Regions from separate parts of the Vibrio metoecus genome, predicted to be linked through region 2. Evidence: predicted binding sites of a transcription regulator. Region 2 holds the regulator's gene; the other holds the start of a gene.
The links. Region 2 encodes MetJ, which represses methionine synthesis genes. Its sites were predicted from a motif close to TTAGACNTNTANANGTCTAA; they were not measured.
Positions count from the first base shown of each region.

Region 1: a site for MetJ is predicted at 2,252-2,271, ahead of metN (methionine ABC transporter ATP-binding protein MetN). Genes of this name have one in related genera too.

Region 1 is NZ_CP035686.1:1,901,265-1,904,684, reverse strand. It holds gene metQ (methionine ABC transporter substrate-binding lipoprotein MetQ) at 1-416, opposite strand, end outside; gene EPB59_RS08600 (methionine ABC transporter permease) at 453-1,130, opposite strand; gene metN (methionine ABC transporter ATP-binding protein MetN) at 1,120-2,154, opposite strand; gene gmhB (D-glycero-beta-D-manno-heptose 1,7-bisphosphate 7-phosphatase) at 2,390-2,950, shown strand; gene treR (trehalose operon repressor TreR) at 3,003-3,420, shown strand, end outside.
Region 2 is NZ_CP035686.1:39,707-43,126, reverse strand. It holds gene EPB59_RS00180 (malic enzyme-like NAD(P)-binding protein) at 129-1,406, shown strand; gene metJ (met regulon transcriptional regulator MetJ) at 1,517-1,834, opposite strand; gene EPB59_RS00170 (O-succinylhomoserine (thiol)-lyase) at 2,099-3,265, shown strand; gene EPB59_RS00165 (bifunctional aspartate kinase/homoserine dehydrogenase II) at 3,278-3,420, shown strand, end outside.

The sequences.
Region 1 (3,420 bases), 1.0 Mb from region 2:
GGATCGTTTGGAACTGCAATGCGTGCGCCATCTTGTAGTTCATCAACTGATTTGATCTGTTTTGAGTAACCTGCGATCGGGTAAACAAAGGTGTTACCGACGATCGCTAGCTTGTAACCACGATCGGCAATTTGCTTATCGAGATAAGGTTTGTGTTGGAATGCGTTCGCATCGATAGAACCATCATCTAATGCCGCGTTTGGCGTTACGTAGTCGGTGAAAGTCACCAATTCGACATCCAGATTGTATTTTTCTTTAGCAACTTTGGCTGCCACTTCCGCAACTTGTGCTTCCGCACCCGCCATAACACCAATTTTCACTTTGTTGTTATCCACGGCTTTTTCACCACAGCCGGCCAAAATCAGGGTTGAGGCTGCAGCAGCGATAGTCAGTAAACTTTTCAGGCTAAACTTCATGATGAACTCCTTGTTCAAAAAAGGCTTTTGTTTTACTTATCGATGATCGACGCGGCGTACCAACGCATCACCGATGGATTGAATAATTTGTACCAGTACAATCAGCATGACCACAGTGACCGCCATGATGGTGATGTCGTAACGGTGGAATCCATAGCGGATCGCCACATCGCCCAGACCACCACCGCCAACGGTACCCGCCATGGCTGAGTAGCTGACCAGTGTCACGAGAGTAATCGTGACTGAGTTTAAAATCGTCGGCAGCGCTTCAGGCAGCAGTACCTTACGAATGATTTGCAGTGGCGTCGCACCCATAGATTGCGCCGCTTCCACTAAGCCGGTTGGCACTTCAAGCAGCGCACTCTCAATTAGGCGCGCTACAAACGGAATCGCCCCAATCGTGAGTGGCACAATGGCCGCAGTGGTACCGATAAAAGTGCCGACAATCAGTTTGGTGACAGGGATGATGGCGACCATCAACACCAAAAAGGGCACCGAGCGACCGATGTTAACCACGGCGCCGAGTACACGGTTCAGCGGTAGGTTTTCCAGTAAGCCCTCTTTTTTGGTGGTATGGAGAATCACTCCTAGCGGAATCCCGAGCGCAAAACCCACCGCACCGGCAATCGCGACCATATACAGTGTTTGCCATGTGGCGGTTAACAGTAGGTCGCTATTGAGTGCAAACCATTGTGCAATCGTATTAAAGGACATAACCTAGCACCTCTACTTTAACGTTGTTTTCGCGCAGATAACGAATCGCGGCTTCATCATCGTCGGCATTACCAAAAATTTCAGCGACCATCATGCCAAACTTCACGCCGCCGGCGTAATCCAGATCTGAGCTAAGAATGCTGACATCAATATTGTATTTGCGAGCAATTTGCGTCATCAGCGGTGCATCCACGGTAGCGCCGGTAAATTCCAAACGCACCAGTGGGTAGCTGCCTGCCACGCGAGTTGGCTGTAAGCGCACTTGGTAATCTTCAGGAATCGATAAATCCAACGTTGAGCGGATGAATTGATGCGCCAACTCGGTTTTCGGGTGGGCAAAAATATCGCCGACCGTGCCTTTCTCAACCAGCTCACCGCCACCAATGATCGCCACTTCGTGACAGATGCTTTTCACCACATCCATTTCGTGAGTGATCAGCAAAATAGTTAAGTTGAGCTTACGGTTAATTTCTTTAAGCAGCTCTAGAATCGACTGCGTTGTCGCTGGATCCAGCGCGCTGGTGGCTTCATCACACAGCAATACTTTGGGATCGCTTGCCAAAGCGCGAGCAATCGCGACACGTTGCTTCTGGCCGCCAGAAAGATTCGCTGGGTAGCTTTCTCTTTTATCTGAGAGGCCAACCAGTGCCAGCAATTCCGTGACTTTAGTTTCTATCTGTTGTTGTGATTGACTCGCTAACTCCAGCGGCAGAGCCACATTTTCAAACACAGTGCGTGATGAAAGCAGATTAAAATGTTGAAAAATCATGCCGATGTTACGGCGGGCTGCGCACAGTTGTGGATTATTGAGCGTGGTTAAATCTACGCCATCGACAATCACTTGGCCGCTAGTCGGTTTTTCTAGCATGTTGACACAACGGATCAGCGTACTTTTCCCGGCACCGGATGAGCCAATCACCCCAAAAATTGTACCTTGTGGAATCAATAAATTGATATCTTTCAGGGCGTGGATTTGCTTATCCCCCTGATAGAAAACCTTATTTACGCTTTTAATCTCAATCATGTGCAACCCTGTACTGCTCAAGGCAGAATAATCTATCGGCCTCTTCCTCAATTGGTAGTCGATGCTATGGGCTGACCGAGTTTAAGTCAATAGATATTTTTACGTCTAGACGTCTAAATGGTCGTGACTGATTAGACGAGAACGTTATTAGATAGTGACGAAAAAAATATAGATAGTGATGAAAAAAATAAAGCGTGCAATAATTCGCGTAAAGTGACTTGAAAGAGATAGCATTTTGGCCAAACCCGCCGTATTTCTGGATCGTGATGGCGTGATCAACGTCGATCATGGTTACGTGCATGATGAGCACGATTTCCAATTTATTGAAGGTGTATTTGAAGCGACTGCGGCTTTGCAGCGTATGGGGTATTTGTTGGTGCTAGTCACCAATCAATCCGGTATTGCGCGCGGCAAATTCAGCGAAGAACGTTTCATTTCTCTCACCCAATGGATGGACTGGAACTTTGCCGATAATGGTGTTGAGTTTGATGGTATCTATTACTGTCCGCACCATGCTGAACATGGTATTGGGCAATACAAAGAAGAGTGTGATTGCCGTAAACCTAAGCCGGGCATGTTTCTTTCGGCGCGTGATTTCCTGAAAATCGACATGGCCAATTCGGTGATGGTCGGTGACAAAGCCGAAGATATGATGGCAGCTGAAGCGGCGGGTGTAGGCACTAAGATTTTGGTGCGCACCGGTAAGCCAGTCACAGAGCAAGGTGAAGCCTTAGCGACCGTGGTGCTCGATAGCATTCGCGATGTGCCTCATTATCTACTGCGAGTGAAAAAATAAGGTCGCTAGAGCGATCTTATTCCTCTACTTTTTGATGAATATCCCACTGCTCATGAATCGAAAACTGACCATTTTAGACATTGCGAGACTTTCTGGTGTCGGTAAATCAACCGTGTCCCGAGTATTGACCAATGATCCCAAAGTGAAACCTGAAACGCGTGCACGCGTAGAGCAGGTGATCGCAGAATCGGGTTATGTGCCGTCCAAATCGGCACAAACCATGCGTGGTGGCAGCCAAAAAGTGGTGGGAATTATCATCTCGCGTCTGGATTCGCCTTCCGAAAACAAAGCGGTCAGCACTATGCTGCAAGCGTTGTATGCTCACGGCTACGATGTGGTGATCATGGAAAGCCAGTTTAGCCGCGAAAAAACCAATGCTCACTTAAAAGTGCTCGCCAAGCGGCAAGTGGATGGTGTGGTCGTGTTTGGTTTTACGGATATTGACCATGACGCACTGCTTCATTGGCAAC
Region 2 (3,420 bases):
TCACTGGTCTTATCAGCAAGATCTTCGCTTTTTTTGTACGCTTTGCTCAGTGTCTAACCTAGGCAGCTTGCAAGACATACATTAGAATTTGTGACCTTTCCCATAAATAACTATAAGAGAACAGCCCTATGTCCGATGACAATCACCTCAACCCAACTCCTGAAGAACAATTTCGCCAACGTGCTCTCGATTACCATGCTTACCCAACCGCGGGCAAAATTGGTATTGCGCTGACCAAACCTGCTGATTCAGCTGCCGATCTTGCGCTGGCTTATAGCCCTGGCGTAGCAGAGCCGGTTCGTGAAATCGCACAAAACGTGGAAAATGTGTACAAGTACACCGCGAAAGGTAACACCGTTGCAGTCATTTCTAACGGCACTGCGATTTTAGGATTGGGCAATTTGGGACCGATGGCTTCTAAGCCTGTCATGGAAGGCAAGGCGCTGCTGTTTAAACGCTTTGCAGGACTGGATTCGATTGATATTGAAGTAAAACACCGCACCATCGATGAATTTGTTGATACGGTAGCCAACATTGCGGATACCTTCGGTGGCATTAACTTAGAAGACATCAAAGCCCCAGACTGCTTTGAAATTGAACGCCGCCTGATTGAACGTTGTGATGTGCCAGTGTTCCACGATGACCAACACGGTACCGCGATTGTGACTGCTGCGGGCATGCTCAACGCATTAGAGCTACAAGGTAAACAGCTGAAAGACTGTATGATTGTCTGTCTTGGTGCAGGGGCTGCTGCGGTAGCGTGTATGGAGCTACTGATCAAATGCGGTGCAATGCGTGAGAAGATTTACATGCTGGATCGCAAAGGCGTGATCCACACGCGCCGTGACGATCTCAACGAATACAAACAGCTGTTTGCCAACAACACGGATAAACGCACACTGGAAGATGTGATTGCGGGAGCGGATCTGTTCTTAGGCGTATCAGGCCCTAACCTGCTACCAGCGGAGGCACTCAAACTGATGGCCGACAAGCCTGTGGTGTTTGCGTGTTCCAACCCAGATCCTGAAATCAAGCCAGAAATTGCTCATCAAGTGCGTAACGACATGATCATGGGGACTGGTCGCAGCGACTATCCAAACCAAGTTAACAACGTGCTCTGCTTCCCGTTCATTTTCCGCGGAGCATTGGATGTTCGTGCGAGTGAGATCAATGACCAGATGAAATTGGCTGCGGTAGACGCCATTCGCCAACTGGCGAAAGAGCCAGTACCTGCGGAAGTATTGGCAGCCGCTGGCGTTGATAAGCTGAGTTTCGGTATTGAGTACATCATTCCAAAGCCGATGGACCCACGCCTATTGCCACGCGTAGCACGTGCAGTCGCGGAAGCGGCAGTGGAATCAGGCGTTGCTCGTATCCCAATGCCAGAAAACTACATGCAGGCTTAATCTGCTTGTTTATGTTGATAAACAGTCGATAAAAAAAGCCCCTCAGTTATATGAGGGGCTTTTTTATGAGCGTTATCAGTTCGCTTAGCGAATTGCGCTAACGAACACCATTACTCATCGTAAGATTCGAACTCAATACCCATTTCGGTCATCAAACGTTTGGCTTCGGCAGGAATGTCATCAGGGCGATCTTTACGCAGGTCTTCATCCGTCGGCAAAGGCTGGCCAGTGTAGGCATGCAAGAAGGCTTCACACAGCAATTCACTGTTGGTTGCGTGACGTAAGTTATTGACTTGACGGCGTGTTCTCTCATCCGTTAGCACTTTGAGAACTTTCAGCGGAATGGATACCGTGATTTTTTTTACCAACTCGCTCTTTTTCCCATGCTCTGCATAGGGGCTGATGTATTCGCCATTCCAGTCTGCCATTGCGCACCTTCGTTATTGTGGTTCGAATCGAAATTTCAAAGGCCCTAATTTTAGCGGGATTTACTGCCATAAGCAAAGACATATAGACGTCTAGAAGTGTTGACGTCTTTATTTAACATCAGTAAAGTGTCGAGTAATTTATGGGCAACAAAATGTGAGCCCATATGAGGTCACGTTGTCATAAGACAACCCTCTCTGCTGCTTTGAGCAGGAAAGGTATATGATGACGCACTCTAGGACAGAATAGCCAGCAAGGAAAACTCCATGACCACACGCAAGCCAGCCACCATTGCGGTTCGTACCGGGATTGAATCGGACACTCAATACCATGCCGTTGTGCCCCCTATTTATCTTTCGACCAACTATGGTTTTCCCGCATTTGGCGAAGTACCTAAATACGATTACACCCGCTCAGGCAACCCAAACCGTGGTTTGTTAGAACAAACCCTGTATGAGCTTGAATGTGGTGAAGGTGCGGTGGTGACCAACTGTGGTACTTCGGCCATCAATTTGTGGGTCACGGCGTTGTTAGGCCCAGAAGATCTGATTGTGGCACCACATGACTGCTATGGCGGTACTTACCGTTTGCTCAACACTCGTGCTAAAAAAGGCGACTTCAAAGTGCAGTTTGTCGACCAATCCAACGAACAAGCACTCACGCAAGCCTTAGCACGCAAACCAAAGTTGCTGTTGATTGAAACCCCCTCCAACCCTTTAGTTCGCGTGGTGGACATCGCTCATCTTTGTCAGTTAGCGAAAGCGCAAGGTACTTTGGTGGCGGTCGATAACACCTTCTTAACTCCAGTATTCCAAAAACCGCTCACCTTAGGCGCGGATTTTGTTCTGCACTCCACCACCAAATACATTAACGGTCACTCCGATGTGATTGGTGGTGTGTTGATCTGTAAAAGTAAGCAACATGCGGAAGAGCTAGCTTGGTGGGGCAACTGTTTAGGTTCAACCGGTACTCCATTTGATAGCTACATGACCTTACGTGGCATTCGCACGCTAGGCGCGCGGATGCGCGTACATGAAGAGAGCGCGCAACAGATTTTGGCTTATCTACAGACTCAATCATTGGTTGGCAAAATTTACCATCCAAGCCTACCCAACCACCCAGGCCATGAAATTGCGAAAAAACAACAATCAGGCTTTGGCTCTATGCTCAGTTTTGAATTTGCCGGCAGTTTTGAGCAACTGAAATTCTTTGTAGGCAAGTTGGCGCTGTTTTCACTGGCGGAGTCACTTGGTGGGGTAGAAAGCCTGATTTGCCACCCCGCCTCCATGACTCATCGTGCGATGGGTGAAGAAGCATTAGCCGAAGCTGGAATTTCACAGCAGTTGCTGCGCCTTTCCGTCGGTCTTGAAGATGCCTCAGATCTGATTGCCGATCTTGACCAAGCCTTTCAGCAAACTCTTTCAGCGAATTAAGGAGACCTGTGAATGACTCACGCTCGTCAACTGCATAAATTTGGTGGTAGTAGCCTTGCCGACCCAGAATGTTATCTGCGGGTCACGAAAATTCTTAAAAGTTATTCGAAGAGTGAAGATCTGGTGGTGGTCTCTGCGGCTGGCAAAACCACGAA